4 regions of the Aeromonas sp. FDAARGOS 1415 genome follow, and region 1 is predicted to be linked to each of the others. Evidence: riboswitches for the same ligand, from Rfam matches in the RefSeq annotation. Region 1 holds a riboswitch; each other region holds the start of a gene.

Region 1 (3,859 bases):
CGGGTCTCGGTCAAGGAGCTGGAGATGCTGGCGGCCCGCTTCGTGGGGTCGAGCCGGGTCAAGCGCGCCTTCGGCCGCTTCGCCGGCGAGCGGGGTGGCACCCTGGCGCCCCAGATGCAGGCCTCGGCGGAGCTCATTGCCCACACCGAGCGGCTGCTGGCGGGGGTGTTCGGCACCTCGTCCGCCCGGCTGGTGCTGGCCTCGGCCCTGCAGGGGCGCAACATGCAGCTCGAGGAGATCGCCACCATAGTGGACGAGGCCTCCGACGTGTTCCGCTTCAACCGCGGCCTGCTGCAGGGGGCCATCGAACACATGGGGCAGGGGATCTCCGTGGTGGACAGGGAGCTCAGGCTGGTGGCCTGGAACCGGCGTTACATCGAGCTGTTCTCCTATCCTCCCGGCCTCATCCAGGTGGGTCGCCCCATCGAGGAGATCATCCGCTACAACGCCGGGCAGGGGCTGTGCGGCCCCGGCGAGATCGAGGCCCAGGTGGCGCGCCGGGTTGCCTTCATGCAGCGCGGCAGCCCCCACATCTCGGCCCGGGAGCGGCCGGATGGCCGGGTGATCGAGATGCAGGGCAACCCCATGCCCGCCGGCGGTTTCGTCATGACCTTCACCGACATCACCCCGTTTCGTGACGCCGAGCGGGTACTGCGCGAAGCTAACGAGCACCTGGAGGCGCGGGTGGCCGAGCGCACCCATGAGCTCTCCGAGCTCAACCGCCAGCTGCTGCTGGTGAACCAGCAGGTGGAGCGGGCCAACCACTCCAAGAGCCGCTTCCTCGCGGCGGTGAGCCACGACCTCACCCAGCCGCTCAATGCGGCCAAGCTGTTCACCTCCTCCCTGCTGGAGATGCTGCCCCCGGCGGACGAGCCCGCCCGCATCGCCCGCCACATCGACGATGCCCTGGGGGCGACCGAGGATCTCATCATGGACCTGCTGGATATCTCGCGCCTCGAGGCCGGCAAGTTCAAGGCCAAGAAGCTCGACTTCGCCCTGAGGGACGTGCTCGACAACCTCAAGGCGGAGTTCGGGGTGCTGGCCCAGGCCGGGGGGATCCAGTTCTCCGTGGTGGAGAGCAGCCTCGCGGTCTACAGCGATGTGCGCCTGCTGCGGCGGGTGCTGCAAAACTTCCTCACCAACGCGTTTCGCTACAACCCGGGGGGCCGGGTACTGCTCGGCTGCCGCCGGCTGGGGGACAAGGTGCGCATCGAGGTGTGGGACAACGGCCCCGGCATCCCGGAGGGCAAGCAGGAGGCGATCTTCGACGAGTTCTCCCGCCTCGATCACTCCCGCACTGCCAAGGAGCAGGGGCTCGGCCTCGGGCTTGCCATCGCTCGCGGCATCTCTCTGGTGCTGGGTCACCAGCTCTCCCTGCGTAGCTGGCCCGGAGCGGGATCCGTGTTTGCCATCACCCTGAACCTCGCGACCCGGCCCGTGACGGCGAGCCAGATGACGGCGCCAGCCCAGCGGGACAGCCAGCTGGAAGGGGTCAGGATCCTCTGCATCGACAACGAGGAGGACATCCTCATTGCCATGGCCTCCCTGCTGGAGCGCTGGGGCTGCGAGGTGCGCTGTGCCCAGAGCCTGGAGCAGGCAGAGGAGATCATCGGGGCTGGCTTCCTGCCCCGGCTGGTGCTCTCTGACTATCACCTGGACGACGGCAAGACGGGGTTGCAGGCGCTGCACATGATCAGGCTGGCCCATGGCAACGGCATCGGCGGTATCATCATCAGCGCGGATCGCAAGAGCGAGCTGCAGACGCAGATCCGCGAGCATGGCTTCGGTTATGTGAGCAAGCCGGTCAAGCCGCTCAAGCTGAGGGCCCTGATGAACAGCCTGCTGCTACCGGTTCAGTGACGGCAATCACAGATTCCATCTTTGATTGACGCGGCTGATAATGGTTCTCATGCAGCATCATCGGCGACGTTGTTGCCGATTTGTATGCATTTTCGTGGCCAACTGGCAATGGTGAGTCCCTGTCACTGTTATTTTTACTAGGTGGCGGACCGACGACTCTCCTCTATAGTCATTCGGCGATTATTTTCATCGCAAATCAAGTTGTGCAAAAAGGCAAACCGGACGAAAGTCCGGGGCGCAAAGCTTCCGGTCTAAGGGTCAGCGGTACCTAGGATAGCGGGGCCACCACAGGTTGTTTCGTCCATGGGCCAAGCCATGGTGCGATGTCGTCTGCATTCCCTGTCAGGTTGCGTTGCCTTTTTCGTTGTTTATTCCAATAACGAAATAAGGAAGTTCAACTATGTTCAGTCCAAAACATTCCCTGCTGGCGCTGCTGGTCGGGGGGATCTGTTCCACCTCCGCCCTCGCTGCCGCCCCCGGCAAACCCACCATAGGCTGGGGTGAAACCAAGTTCGCCATCATCCAGATCGATCAGGCCGCCACCTCCTACAACAAGCTGGTGACTGTCCACAAGGATGGTGCCCCCGTCAGCGTGAGCTGGAACCTCTGGTCCGGCGACGTGGGCCAGACCGCCAAGGTGCTGCTCGATGGCAAGGAGGTGTGGTCGGGGGCCGCCGCGGCATCCGGCACCGCCAACTTCAAGGTCACCAAGGGGGGCCGCTACCAGATGCAGGTCGCCCTGTGCAACGCCGATGGCTGCACCCTCTCCGACAAGAAGGAGATAGTGGTTGCCGACACGGACGGCAGCCACCTGGCGCCGCTCGATGCGCCGCTGCAGGAGAACAACAAGCCCTACGCCAACAAGTCCGGCAAGGTGGTGGGGGCCTACTACGTGGAGTGGGGCGTCTATGGCCGCAAGTTCACCGTGGACAAGATCCCGGCCAAGAACCTGACCCACATCCTCTACGGCTTCACCCCCATCTGCGGTGGCAATGGCATCAATGACAGCCTCAAAGAGATCTCTGGCAGCTTCGAGGCGCTGCAGCGCTCCTGCGCCGGTCGCGAGGACTTCAAGGTCTCCATTCACGATCCCTGGGCCGCCGTGCAGATGGGGCAGGGCAAGCTCACCGCCTTCGATGAGCCCTACAAGGGCAACTTTGGCAACCTGATGGCCCTCAAGCAGGCCAACCCCGACCTCAAGATCCTCCCCTCGGTCGGCGGATGGACTCTCTCAGATCCCTTCTACTTCTTCAGCGACAAGACCAAGCGCGACACCTTCGTCGCCTCCATGAAGGAGTACCTGCAGACCTGGAAATTCTTCGACGGCGTGGACATCGACTGGGAGTTCCCGGGCGGTCAGGGGGCCAACCCCAACCTGGGCGGGCCGCAGGATGGCGCCACCTATGTGGCGTTGATGAAAGAGCTGCGCGCCATGCTCGACGAGCTGGAGGCCGAGACCGGTCGACAGTACGAGCTCACCTCGGCCATCAGCGCCGGCGGCGACAAGATTGCCAAGGTGGATTATCAGGCTGCCCAGCAGTACATGGACCACATCTTCCTGATGAGCTACGACTTCAACGGCGCCTGGAGCAACACCGAGCTGGGTCACCAGACCAACCTCCATGCCGCGAGCTGGGATCCGGCCACCAAGTACACCACCGACAAGGGCGTCAGGGCGCTGCTCGGCCAGGGGGTCACACCGGGCAAGATCGTGGTCGGTGCGGCCATGTATGGTCGCGGCTGGACCGGGGTCAGCGGTTATCAGGCCGGCAACCCCTTCACCGGCACCGCAACCGGCCCCGTCAAGGGCACCTGGGAGAACGGGGTGGTGGATTACCGCGACATCGTCAACAACCGCATGGGCGCAGGCTGGGAGCAGGGCTATGACGAGGTGGCCGAGGCCCCCTACGTCTTCAACGCCGGCACCGGGGATCTCATCAGCTTCGACAACGACCGTTCGGTCAAGGCCAAGGGGCAGTACGTGCTGGCCAACCAGCTT
Region 2 (3,859 bases), 1.4 Mb from region 1:
AGGTCGGCCAGCAAATCCTCGCCTCCCCTCGTGTGATCTACACGGCGGCGACCATCATGCTGATCCTGGGCCTGGTTCCCGGCATGCCCATGCTGGCCTTCCTCAGCTTCGCGGCCGTACTGGCCTGGACCGGTTGGAGCGTCAGCCAGCGCCGTGCCCAGGATCCGGCGCTGGATGCGGCAGAGGCGCTGACACGCCAGATGGTACAGCCGGAGCCCCAGGGGCTGGAGTGGCAGGACTTGCCGCCGGTGGACACTGTTGCCATCGAGCTCGGCTATCGGCTGGTCCCCCTAGCGGAGGCGGACAAGGGGGCCGAGTTGCTCGCCCGGGTGCGCGGCATCCGCAAGACGCTCTCCGAGCAGTACGGCTTCCTGCTACCCGAGATCCGGGTGCGCGACAACCTGCAACTGCAGCCGGATCAGTATCGCATCAAGCTCTCCGGCATCGCCCTGGCCTCGGGCAACGTGGACTGCCAGCGGCTGATGGCCATCAGCAGCGGGGAGACCTACGGCGCCCTGGACGGCGAGCTGACCCAGGATCCCGCCTACGGCATGAACGCGGTCTGGATTTCGCCGGACAACAAGGCCAAGGCCCTCAACCTGGGCTATTCGGTGGTGGATTCCGCCACCGTCATCGCGACCCATGCCAGCAAGCTGCTCAGGGAGCAGCTCGACAACCTGTTCGGTCATGACGAGGTGGGCAAGCTGGGCCAGCATCTGGCCACCCAGTCTCCCCGTCTGGCGGAAGAGCTCAATCTGGCCCTGACCCAGATGCAGCAGCTGCGGGTCTTCCGCCAGCTGCTCAAGGAGCAGATCAGCCTCACCGACATCCGCACCATCGCCACCACCTTGCTGGATGCGAGCGAGCTGACCAAGGATCCCGTCCTGCTGGCATCCGATGTGCGCTGCGCACTGAAACGGCAGATCGTCAGACAGGCGATAGGTTCCCGCGACGTACTGGGGGCCTTCACCCTGGATGATCGGCTGGAGCAGACCCTGCTGACGGCGATGAGCCAATCCCAGCAGCAGGGGAAGATCCAGCTGGACAGCTTCCCGGTGGATCCCCAGCTGCTGGCACAGCTGCAGCAAAACATGCCGCTGGTGAAGGAGCAGTTGCAGCAGCAGGGATACCCCCCTGTGCTGGTGGTGATGCCCCAGCTCAGGCCCCTGATCGCCCGCTATGCCCGCTCCTTCTCGAAGGGTCTCAAAGTGATCTCATATAATGAAATACCGGAAGAGCTGCGGGTCGAAGTAATTGGCACGTTGGGCTGAAGTTGAATTGCCTTATTCTCTGCCGGCAGGAAGTGACTATTCCGCATATCTGCTTGAATTGTCATATAAAGCCGTTATGATGTGACGGTTTTTGACGCGACACATACTGACGATTAAATAACAAAATACAAACAATCAGGTGTGTCTCATGGCTTGAAGGATCACCAAGCCATGCCATCCAAATACGGGTCGTCGCATGATAAAGGCAAACTGAACTGAAAAGTCAGGACGCAAAGCCTCCGGTCTAACAGCATTGATGCTAATGATAGCGGGGTTGCCAAGGCCATGATTCTCGCCTTGTTTTTATGAAGATATAGGGCAAGCGCTCAATTAGAAGCGCTGCTCTGTCTTTGTATGTCTTAATTTTTCAGCTGTCGGTTCTGTTGATTGATTCATGTACAATCACAGGTTCGGGATAATATGTTTTCTGATATTTCTATCAAGGAAAATTCAGTATCGGTCGATATTGGAACCCATGCTCATTTATTATTGGTCTCCTCATTGTCACCAAATGGAAACCATGTTGGGCAAATATTATTGAATGCCGGTTATCGAATTACCCATCAGGATTCTGTGACGCAGGCCAAACATTTTATTTCGAACCACTGCGTCGATCTTATTCTGCTCGATATGGCCGTCATGACAGAAGCCGGCCCTGCCATGGTGCAGACGCTGGCGGGAACCGACTGCGTCATCCTGGTCAATGAACATCAGGCCTATCTGGCGGCCGAGGCCATGCGGGCCGGCGCCATCGACTACATCATCAAACCCTTCAGCCAGCGACAGATCCTCGACGTCGTCAGGGGCGCCCTGCGCCTGCGCCAGGCCATCCCCAACCTGATCGCCACCTCCCCCCAGAGCCTGCAGGTGCTGCAGCTCGCCCGCCGGGCTGCCAAGACCTCGGCCACCATCCTCATCGGTGGCGAGTCGGGGACGGGCAAGGAGCGGCTTGCCCGCTACATCCACGAAATGTCCAGCCGGGCGGCCAAGCCCTTCGTGGCCATCAACTGTGCGGCCATCCCGGAGGCCATGCTCGAGTCCATCCTCTTCGGTCACAGCAAGGGCGCCTTCACTGGCGCGACGGCCAGCCAGCAGGGCAAGTTCGAGCTGGCTCAGGGGGGCACCCTGCTGCTCGACGAGATCTCCGAGCTGCCGCTGGCATTGCAGGCCAAGCTGCTGCGGGTGCTGCAGGAGAAGGAGGTCGAACGGCTGGGCAGCCATCAGGTGATCGCGCTGGACGTGCGCATCATCGCTGCCAGCAACCGGGATCTGCGGGAGCTGGTGGTGCGGGGCGAATTTCGCGAGGACCTCTTCTACCGGCTGGACGTGCTGCCCATGAGCTGGCCCGCCTTGAGAGAACGGCAGGACGACATCCTGCCCCTGGCGGAGTACTTCATCGAGCGTTATGCCGCACAGCAGGGTTATCGCCTCAGCGAGAGTGCCCGCCAGCAGCTGCTCTCCTATGACTGGCCAGGCAATGTGCGCGAACTGGATAACGTCATCCAGCGGGCGCTAATTATGGCTCGCGGATTGCATATTCAGGCCGTCGATTTGATGCTGCCCCATTACGCAGCGGAAGCCGACACTCCGCTACCGCAGACACTCACGGCCCCGGAGGGGCTCAACGAGACCAAGCGGCATGCCGAATTTCAATTCGTTCTTGAGACGTTGCGCCGTTTCCGTGGCCACCGGACACGCACGGCAGAAGCCCTCGGGATGACGACCCGGGCACTTAGATACAAGCTGGCTGCCATGCGCGAGCAGGGCATCGATGTCGAGCAGCAGATACAAAACTAAGGGATAACCGAGTGAAGATTGAGATCATGTCATCACAGGTGACACTCCTGCAGCAGATGCAGGAAATGCAGCGAGTCGCCAGTCAACCCCCTGCCATCGAGCCAAACGAGGCGTCTGCCGTCTCGTTCGGCGACGCCATGCGTGACGTCGTCGGCCGGGTCAACGAACAGCAGAACATCGCCTCCAGCCTGATGACCGCCGTCGATGCGGGGCAGAGCGACGATCTGGTGGGGGCCATGGTGGCCAGCCAGAAGGCAGGCCTCAGTTTTTCCGCCCTGATGCAGGTGCGCAACAAACTGATGACCGGCTTCGATGACATCATGCGCATGCCGCTCTGAGGTTGGTGATGACTGAATTGGTATCCTCTTCACCAGCGTCAGGCTCCCTGATCGCCCGCGTACAGGAAGGGATGCGCAACTGGCGCACCCTCTCCCGGGACAACAAATCCATTCTGACCATAGCGCTGCTGGCTGCGGTGGTCGCCGCCACCATAGTGGTGATCCTCTGGACCTCCAGCAAGAACTACGTGCCGCTCTACGGCAAGCAGGAACTCTACGACACCGCCAACATCATGGAGATGCTGGAGAAAGAGCAGGTGCCGTTCCGGCTAGAGAAGAGCTCGGGACAGATCCTGGTGCCTGAGAGCCAGCTTGCCCATGTCCGTATGGCGCTGGCGGCCCGCGGCGTCCGGGCCGCCATGCCGGCAGGCCTGGAGGGGCTGGACAATGTCACCGGCCTTGGCACCAGCGAATTCATGGAAGGGGCGCGTTACCGTCATGCCCTGGAGGGGG
Region 3 (3,859 bases), 1.8 Mb from region 1:
GCAAGGTGGGCATGCCGCTGCGCGTGGCCGTGACCGGCCAGGGCCAGTCTCCTGCCATCGACGCCGTGATGGCGCTGGTGGGCAAGGAGCGCGTGCTCGCTCGCATCGACCGCGCCCTGGCGTACATCGAAGCACGCATGGCCGCCGAGTAATTCAGGCTCGCCGGGTCAGTACCCAAGATGGCATGAGAGGGCTCCCTGAGGGGGCCCTCTTTTTTTGAGTCCCCACCTGATTTACGACGTAAAACAGCGACATAGCGATGAGGTTGGCGGTAAAAACAGCTAACTGACTGAATTTTGACTAAACGCTCCAGCGGGTGCGAATTTTGGGTTGACAGCAAAGCGGACGATGCCTATCATGCGCCTCCGTTGCCAGAGATAACTTTGGTAGCGCCGAGGTGAGTTGGGGTTATAGCTCAGCTGGGAGAGCGCTTGCATGGCATGCAAGAGGTCCGCGGTTCGATCCCGCGTAGCTCCACCAAATTCTCCTCGCACAATCTGGAATCCAAGGGGTTATAGCTCAGCTGGGAGAGCGCTTGCATGGCATGCAAGAGGTCCGCGGTTCGATCCCGCGTAGCTCCACCAGGTTCCTGATTGAAATGAAGTACCCAGGGCAGTGCGGTGTGTATCACCCAGGCCGACCTTTGTGGGGTTATAGCTCAGCTGGGAGAGCGCTTGCATGGCATGCAAGAGGTCCGCGGTTCGATCCCGCGTAGCTCCACCATCATTCAGACGTTATGCGTCGAAGGCAACCGACCGCCAGAAGCGGTTGTCTAAAGAGTAAAGAATTTGGGGTTATAGCTCAGCTGGGAGAGCGCTTGCATGGCATGCAAGAGGTCCGCGGTTCGATCCCGCGTAGCTCCACCATGATTCGGACGCCAAGCGTCCAGGATGACCGGCCGCCAGAACCGGTTGTCTGAAGAGTAAAAATTTGGGGTTATAGCTCAGCTGGGAGAGCGCTTGCATGGCATGCAAGAGGTCCGCGGTTCGATCCCGCGTAGCTCCACCATCATTCGATGACAACAGAAGGCCACCGCATTGCGGTGGCCTTTTTGTTTTGTCGTTTTGCATCGTCCCGGATCCCGCCGGGCTGCCAATCCTTCGCCCGCCTCGGCGCGGGTCTTTCAGGCGTCACATCCATAGGGACGGCACCAGCAAGACAGGGACTCCTCTCTTTTAAATTGACCCTTCTATCCATCTTCTCGGCCCTGGCCAATGACGTGCCTTGTCACATTTCTGGCAACTCGGACCAGTGGTCCAGCGTGCAAGAAAGGGAATAAAAGAGGCTGTTTGCCAGGTTTAGATAGGCTCAAGATACTGATATTAATCATTTATTTCTCATCTGTTCGATGAGGGATGAAGTGTGGGAACGTCCCCACATATTTTCTTTCGAGAATAAAGATTGAGCGGTCGAGACTTGCTTCCTATACTCGGGCTGTTCCTCACGGAACCCAGGACAAGGGCAAACCGGCAGTGATGCCGGGACGCAAAGCCTCCGATCTGCCCGACCACGGGCCAGACAGCGGGGTTACCCAGGGTAACTTGAGGGTTTGTGGCCCGTCCATGGCCTGTTGTCGTTCCCTTTCCCCCTGTTGCGATTGCGCTTTTCCCGGTGTTGAAGCCAAGACAAACAAGGAAGATAACAATATGCAACAGATCTTGAGGCCCAGCAGGCTTGCCATGCTGGTCGCCCTTGCGGCCGTCCCTGCCTGGGCGCAGGCCGCTTACCCCGCCTACCAGGCCGGCACCGCCTACAAGGCTGGCGACATCGTCAGCAACGCAGGCGCCCTCTATGAATGCAAGGAATTCCCCTACTCCGGCTGGTGCGGCGCGTCCCCCTACCACTATGAGCCCGGGGTCGGCACCGTCTGGGCCGATGCCTGGAAGCGTTATGGCGGCGAGGTACCGCCACCGGCCCTGGTCGTCGCCATCGGCTCCCCCGCCGTGGGTGCCAGCGTCAGCGAGGGGACCAGCCTTGCCCTGGCGGTGACCCTGAGCGGCCCGGTCACGGCGCTCGCCAAGGTGGAGTACCTCATCGACGGTACCCTGGTCGCCACCGCCACGGCTTCCCCCTGGAGCGCGAGCTGGTCTGCCGCCGGTGTGGGCAATCACGCCCTCAAGGCTCGGGCGCTGGACAAGGATGGCAAGGTGCTGAGCGAGGCGGACTCCAGCTTCAAGGTCGCCGCCGTGGTCGCGCCCGAGGCGCCCAAAGTGAGCATCGCGAGCCCGGCCGCCGGCGCCAGGGTGACCCTGGGTCGCAGCGTGGCGGTGAGCGGCAACGTCACCGACGCCAATGACGACGTCGCCAGGGTCGAGCTCTTCGTGAATGGCCAGAAGGTGGGCGAAGACACCAGCGCCCCCTGGCAAGTGAGCTGGACGCCCCAGAACAAGGGGCTGGCCGGTCTCAAGCTGGTGGCGACCGACAAGGCCAATCTCTCTGGCGAATCGGCCCAGGTGGATGCGCAGGTGGAAGAGGCCGCACTGCCTCCCACTGGCGGCAACCTCTCCTGCGACGTGCGCCAGATCTACCGCGCCGACGGCAGCGAGTGCATGGGGGATGATCACGGTCGCCGTGTCATCGGCTACTTCACCTCCTGGCGCACCGGCAAGAACGGCCTGCCCGCCTACCTGGTGAACGACATCCCCTGGGACAAGATCACCCACATCAACTACGCCTTCGCGGCGGTGGACGAGCAGAGCCACGTCATCAAGGTGGACGACTCGGCCACCAAGATGACCTGGAACGGCGTGCCGGGCGCCGAGATGGATCCCGAGTTCGCCTACCAGGGCCACTTCAACCTGCTGTCCAAGTACAAGAAGCAGTATCCGGACGTGAAGACCCTCATCTCCGTCGGGGGCTGGGCCGATACCCGCGGCTTCTACGCCGCCACCACCAAGGGCGACTGCTCGGTCAATACCGCCGGCATCAACGCCTTTGCCGACTCGGCGGTGGGCTTCATCCGCCAATACGGCTTCGATGGTGTGGATATCGACTACGAGTACCCCACCTCCATGAAGGATGCGGGCAACCCGAACGACTTCCCGCTCTCCAACCTGTGTCGCGGCAAGCTCTTTGCGAACTATGAAGTGCTGATGAAGACCCTGCGCAACAAGCTCGACAGCGCCGGCACCGAGGACGGTCGCAAGTACATGCTGACCATCGCCTCGCCGGCCTCGGCCTATCTGCTGCGCGGCATGGAAAACTTCCAGGTCACCCAGTACCTCGACTACGTCAACCTGATGACCTATGACTTCCACGGCGCCTGGAACCACTTCGTCGGCCACAACGCCGCCCTGTTCGACAACAAGGCGGATCCCGAGCTGGCCCAGTGGGGGGTCTACACCCAGGCCCAGTTTGGCGGCATCGGCTATCTCAACTCCGCCTGGGCGGCCCACTACTTCCGTGGTGCCCTGGCGGCGGGCAAGATCAACATAGGGGTGCCCTATTACACCCGTGGCTGGCAGGGGGTCACCGGTGGCACCCAGGGGCTGGGTGGCAAGGCGGCGCTGCCGAGCCAGAGCGATTGCCAGCCGGGCACGGGGGGGAGCACCATTCCGTGCGGCAACGGGGCGGTGGGCATCGACAACATCTGGCATGACCTCGACAAGAGCGGCAAGGAGATAGGCGGCGGCGCCGTGCCCATGTGGCATGCCAAGAACCTGGAGCACGCGGCCAGCCTCGGCATCACCATCCTGCCGAGCTACGGCCAGGCCTGGGGTCTGGATCCCAACAACCCGGCAGACGTGATCCAAGGCCAGTATGTCCGTTACTACGATGACAAGGCCCATGCGCCCTGGCTCTGGAACGAGCAGAAGAAGGTGTTCCTCTCTACCGAAGATGAAGAGTCCATGGGTCACAA
Region 4 (3,859 bases), 250 kb from region 1:
CGAAGGGGTGGTGGCGTTTCCCTACTACCGCTGGCATCACAACATAGTGGTGCCGGAGCAGCATCCCCTCACCGCCGAGCGGGATCTGACCCTGGCTGCCCTGGCCCACTGGCCCATCGTCACCTATCAGGCCGGCCTCACCGGGCGGGTGCGGGTAGACGAGGCGTTTGCCGAGGCCGGCATAGCGCCGCAGATCCTGCTGACGGCCCAGGATTCGGACGTCATCAAGACCTATGTCGAGCTGGAGATGGGGGTGGGTATACTGGCGGACATGGCGTTCGACACCCTGCGGGACAAGGGATTGGTGCAGCTGGACGGCAGCCGGCTGTTTGCGCCGCACACCGCCTGGATCGGCCTCAAGCAGGGGCAGTTCCAGCACAACTTCGCCTGGCAGTTCATCCAGCTGTGCAACCCCGAGCTGGCGTTGTCGGAGATCCAGGCCCGTGCCATGAGCAACGAGCCCCTGCTCGACTACCAGATCTGAGCGGTTGCCATGGCAAACGGGGAGCCATTGGCTCCCCGTTTTATTGCGGACGGATGGGCCCCTTCGGCTGACCCTATCCGACTTTACGCTGCGCAGGTGCGGCGGATCACAGCTGTGTCCATGCCTCCTGCCAGTGGGAACCCACGCCCGGCTCATACTGGGTGGCCGTGCTCGCCCACTGGCTGCACCAGCCGCTGTAGGGGAAGGGTTTGCACTGGTAGATCTTGCCGTTCTTCGGCTGCAGTACCCGGGTGCCCGCAGTGTAGGACTTGAGCCCCTCCGGGAAGCTGTACTGGTAGTCACCGCCAGCGGCCGGATCCTTGAACATCAGATCCAGGGTCTGCTGCAGGGTGGCGCCCCCGTTCTTCGGCTTGGCCTCGATCACCAGCTGATGGTGGCCGGCGCTCAGGCCGCTCAGGGCCATGGTGAAGCCCTGGCTGCTGTCCTTGATGTCGGCGCTGGTCTGCCCCCTGGCGACACCGCCATGGTCGTAGAGGGTGCTGGTGACGGCGAGATCTCCCTGAGCGGCGACGGTGAAGGCCAGGGTGAGCTGGCCGTTGTCGAGCGGATACTCGCTCGCCAGGCCGCTCACGCTGATGCTGTCGCTGACCGGGGGTTGCTGCTGCTCTAGCTGGACTTCTACTCGCTGCAGGTTGCTGCCCGCTTTCAGGTAGACGGGGTTCTGGCCGTAGACCGGGTTGAACTGGCCGTCCGTGCCCTGCTGGCCGGCGCGGATCTGGCTCTGTTCGGCATTGATCTTGCTCGCCAGGGCGTGAGCCCAGTTGTTCTTCAGGCCTTGCTCGGTGCTGGCGATGGTCAGCTCGATCTGCAGATCGGTGCGTTCGCCACCGGCGTCGAATACCCGGGTTCTGGCCTTGTCGCCGACGGCGAGGTCGATGGAGGGATAGATGGTGCCTCCCTGACTCCAGGTCAACGGCGGCTGGCCGTCGTCCTTGAACCGGGCGTCGATCAGGTTGTAGAAGCTGTTGGTGGTGTCACCCACCTCCCAGACCCCGAGGATCAGCTGATAGCCGGTGCGCTCGGGCAGGGTGCAGTTGTGGGTCACCTGCTTGGGTGGCTGTACCATGCCCCCGTCGATGACGCAGAAGGGCACGAGATCGAAGGCGTCCCGGGTGAGCGGTTGGTTCGGGTTCCAGTCCTGCCGGGTGAGGTAATAGCGCCAGTTGCGGGTCGCGTGGTTGGCGGTGAAGGTCCAGCTGATGGCGAAGGGACCGGCCTGCACATTGCGCTTGGTCCAGCGATCGCTGGTCTGGGCGTTGAGCTCGCCAAACTGCGGGTGTCCTGCCGAGGCGATCTGGCCATCGGCGGGGCCACCAGCGGGGAAGCCGGAGGGGGCCTCCAGGCTCTGGGGCTCCCACTGGATGGCGCCGCACTGGATGTTGCCACCCGTCTTGCACAGGTAGTTGCGCGACTCGGGCTGGCTGATATAGCCGTGGGCGAGGGCGCCGCCGCTGGCCAGTAGCGTCAGCGCCGCCGCGAGGCGATTGAATTGAAGTTTTGCTGCCATACATTCCTCTGTTCGGTGATGTGGGCAGTCAAGTTGGCAGGGGAAATCCCGGTGCACACCTGGGTGTGGCAACCCCGCTATCCTGGACAGCATGTCTTTAGACCGGAGGCTTTGCGTCCTGGCCTTTCAACCAGTTTGCCAAATGACTACAGAAAGGATCATGGTGCCGCACTGGGCGACAGACCCATGATGACTATATTTTGTTAAAAAATTAAGTGTAAATATTGACGGCTTGACCTCATCGGAGCAGTACGACTCCCCATACTTCTCTTGCTCCCCCCTCGGACAGGGCGATACCGATCATCAGGTGTGTTCGGGCTGGGCCGCCCGACATCCCCCGCCGCTTGCCCCCCAGATGCACGTCTGGACCAATCGCCAGCAGACAGTGCTCCCTGCTTTTTGGTAGCTTGTTCATGCGCATCCCGGCGCACTGTTTGCCAATCTCTGTGAAGGGGGCGGCATCTCACCAATAAAAGGAGTGGGCACCCGTGCGGGTGACCCCATAAAAGAGGGAATTTATGAGTTCCATTGCCAGGAATTATCTCAACCAGCTCAACGCCGACTACCTGCAGGTACACAGGCGCAAGGAGGATCTGTTCTGGTCCACCTACATGGGCACCAGCGACGATCAGGCCGGCTTCACCGCCGCCGAGCAGGCTTACAAGGCCTTCTGCGCCGACCCGGCACGCCTGCCGGTGCTGCGGGAGATGCAGGCCCAGGCCGAGGAGACCGAGCTGAAACGCGGTCTGGCAGGCTGGATCGCCTTCTTCGAGTGCAATGTCATCGAGGATCCTCAGGCCGCGTCCCTGATGGACGAGCTGGTGGCCGCCGAGGCGGATCTGTTTGCCCGGCGCAAGGGGCTGAAGCTGACCTTGCTGGACGAGCAGGGTCACCAGGTCCCCGGCAGTCTGCCCGCCGCCAGCACGACGCTGGCCGCCAGCAGCGACGAGGCGGTGCGCCAGAGTGCGCTCGCCATGTTCCACGCCCTGGAGCAGTGGGTGGTCGACAACGGCTATCTGGAGATAGTCGCGCTGCGCAACCGCTTCGCCCGGGCCATGGGCTATCGCGACTACTTCGACTACAAGGTGCACAAGAACGAACAGATGAGCCCGGAGCAGCTCTTTGCCGTCTTGGATGACTTCATCGCCCGCACCGATGCCCGCCTGCACCAGAGTCTGGCCGAGTTGAAGGACGCCAAGGGGGAAGAAGCCCTGCTGCCCCACAACCTGCGCTACAGCGTGAGCGGCGACGTGACCCGCCAGCTCGATCCTTACGTGCCCTTCTCCCGGGCGCTGAAGGATTGGGTCGGGAGCTTCCGCCGCCTCGGCATCCAGTACCGCGGTGCCACCCTGACCCTGGATCTGCTGACCCGGGAGGGGAAATACGAGAACGGCTTCTGTCACGGCCCGGTGCCGAGCTTCTGGCAGGAGGGGGAGTGGGTACCGGCGGTGGTGAATTTCACCAGCCTGGCCAACCCGGCTCAGGTGGGCAGCGGCTGGAGCGGGCTCAACACCCTGTTCCACGAAGGGGGCCACGCGGCGCACTTTGCCAATGTCACCGGCAACGCCCCCTGCTTCTCCCAGGAGTTTCCGCCCACCTCCATGGCCTATGCCGAGACCCAGTCGATGTTCTGCGACAGCCTGCTGGACGACGCGGACTGGCTCAAGCGCTACGCCAGGAATGATGCGGGGGAGGCGATCCCCGATGCGCTCATCCAGGCGATGATCGCCGCGCGCCAGCCGTTTCGCGCCTTCAACGAGCGCCAGATCGCGCTGGTGGCCTACTTCGAGCGGGATCTCTACGCCATGGACGAGGCCGAGCGCACCCCGGCCGCCGTGCTGGCGCTG

The links. A riboswitch is a leader RNA that binds a small molecule or an ion and turns the genes downstream of it on or off. The one in region 1 is predicted to bind cyclic di-GMP.
Region 2: it holds a riboswitch for cyclic di-GMP, as region 1 does, so the genes downstream of both, I6L45_RS08490 (sigma-54 dependent transcriptional regulator) here and I6L45_RS01995 (glycosyl hydrolase family 18 protein) in region 1, are expected to answer to the same signal.
Region 3: it holds a riboswitch for cyclic di-GMP, as region 1 does, so the genes downstream of both, I6L45_RS10705 (glycosyl hydrolase family 18 protein) here and I6L45_RS01995 (glycosyl hydrolase family 18 protein) in region 1, are expected to answer to the same signal.
Region 4: it holds a riboswitch for cyclic di-GMP, as region 1 does, so the genes downstream of both, gbpA (N-acetylglucosamine-binding protein GbpA) here and I6L45_RS01995 (glycosyl hydrolase family 18 protein) in region 1, are expected to answer to the same signal.

Annotation. Positions count from the first base shown of each region.
Region 1 covers NZ_CP077363.1:417,477-421,335, reverse strand. The annotation lists gene I6L45_RS02000 (PAS domain-containing hybrid sensor histidine kinase/response regulator) at 1-1,860, shown strand, start outside; cyclic di-GMP riboswitch class I at 2,063-2,150, shown strand; gene I6L45_RS01995 (glycosyl hydrolase family 18 protein) at 2,261-3,859, shown strand, end outside.
Region 2 covers NZ_CP077363.1:1,779,092-1,782,950, forward strand. The annotation lists gene lfhA (lateral flagellar biosynthesis protein LfhA) at 1-1,271, shown strand, start outside; cyclic di-GMP riboswitch class I at 1,466-1,553, shown strand; gene I6L45_RS08490 (sigma-54 dependent transcriptional regulator) at 1,692-3,068, shown strand; gene lfiE (lateral flagellar hook-basal body complex protein LfiE) at 3,080-3,406, shown strand; gene fliFL (lateral flagellar M-ring protein FliFL) at 3,415-3,859, shown strand, end outside.
Region 3 covers NZ_CP077363.1:2,234,526-2,238,384, forward strand. The annotation lists gene gltX (glutamate--tRNA ligase) at 1-152, shown strand, start outside; tRNA gene I6L45_RS10680 (tRNA-Ala) at 405-480, shown strand; tRNA gene I6L45_RS10685 (tRNA-Ala) at 509-584, shown strand; tRNA gene I6L45_RS10690 (tRNA-Ala) at 648-723, shown strand; tRNA gene I6L45_RS10695 (tRNA-Ala) at 791-866, shown strand; tRNA gene I6L45_RS10700 (tRNA-Ala) at 933-1,008, shown strand; cyclic di-GMP riboswitch class I at 1,451-1,535, shown strand; gene I6L45_RS10705 (glycosyl hydrolase family 18 protein) at 1,680-3,859, shown strand, end outside.
Region 4 covers NZ_CP077363.1:663,173-667,031, reverse strand. The annotation lists gene cbl (HTH-type transcriptional regulator Cbl) at 1-484, shown strand, start outside; gene gbpA (N-acetylglucosamine-binding protein GbpA) at 591-2,012, opposite strand; cyclic di-GMP riboswitch class I at 2,077-2,162, opposite strand; gene I6L45_RS03130 (M3 family metallopeptidase) at 2,531-3,859, shown strand, end outside.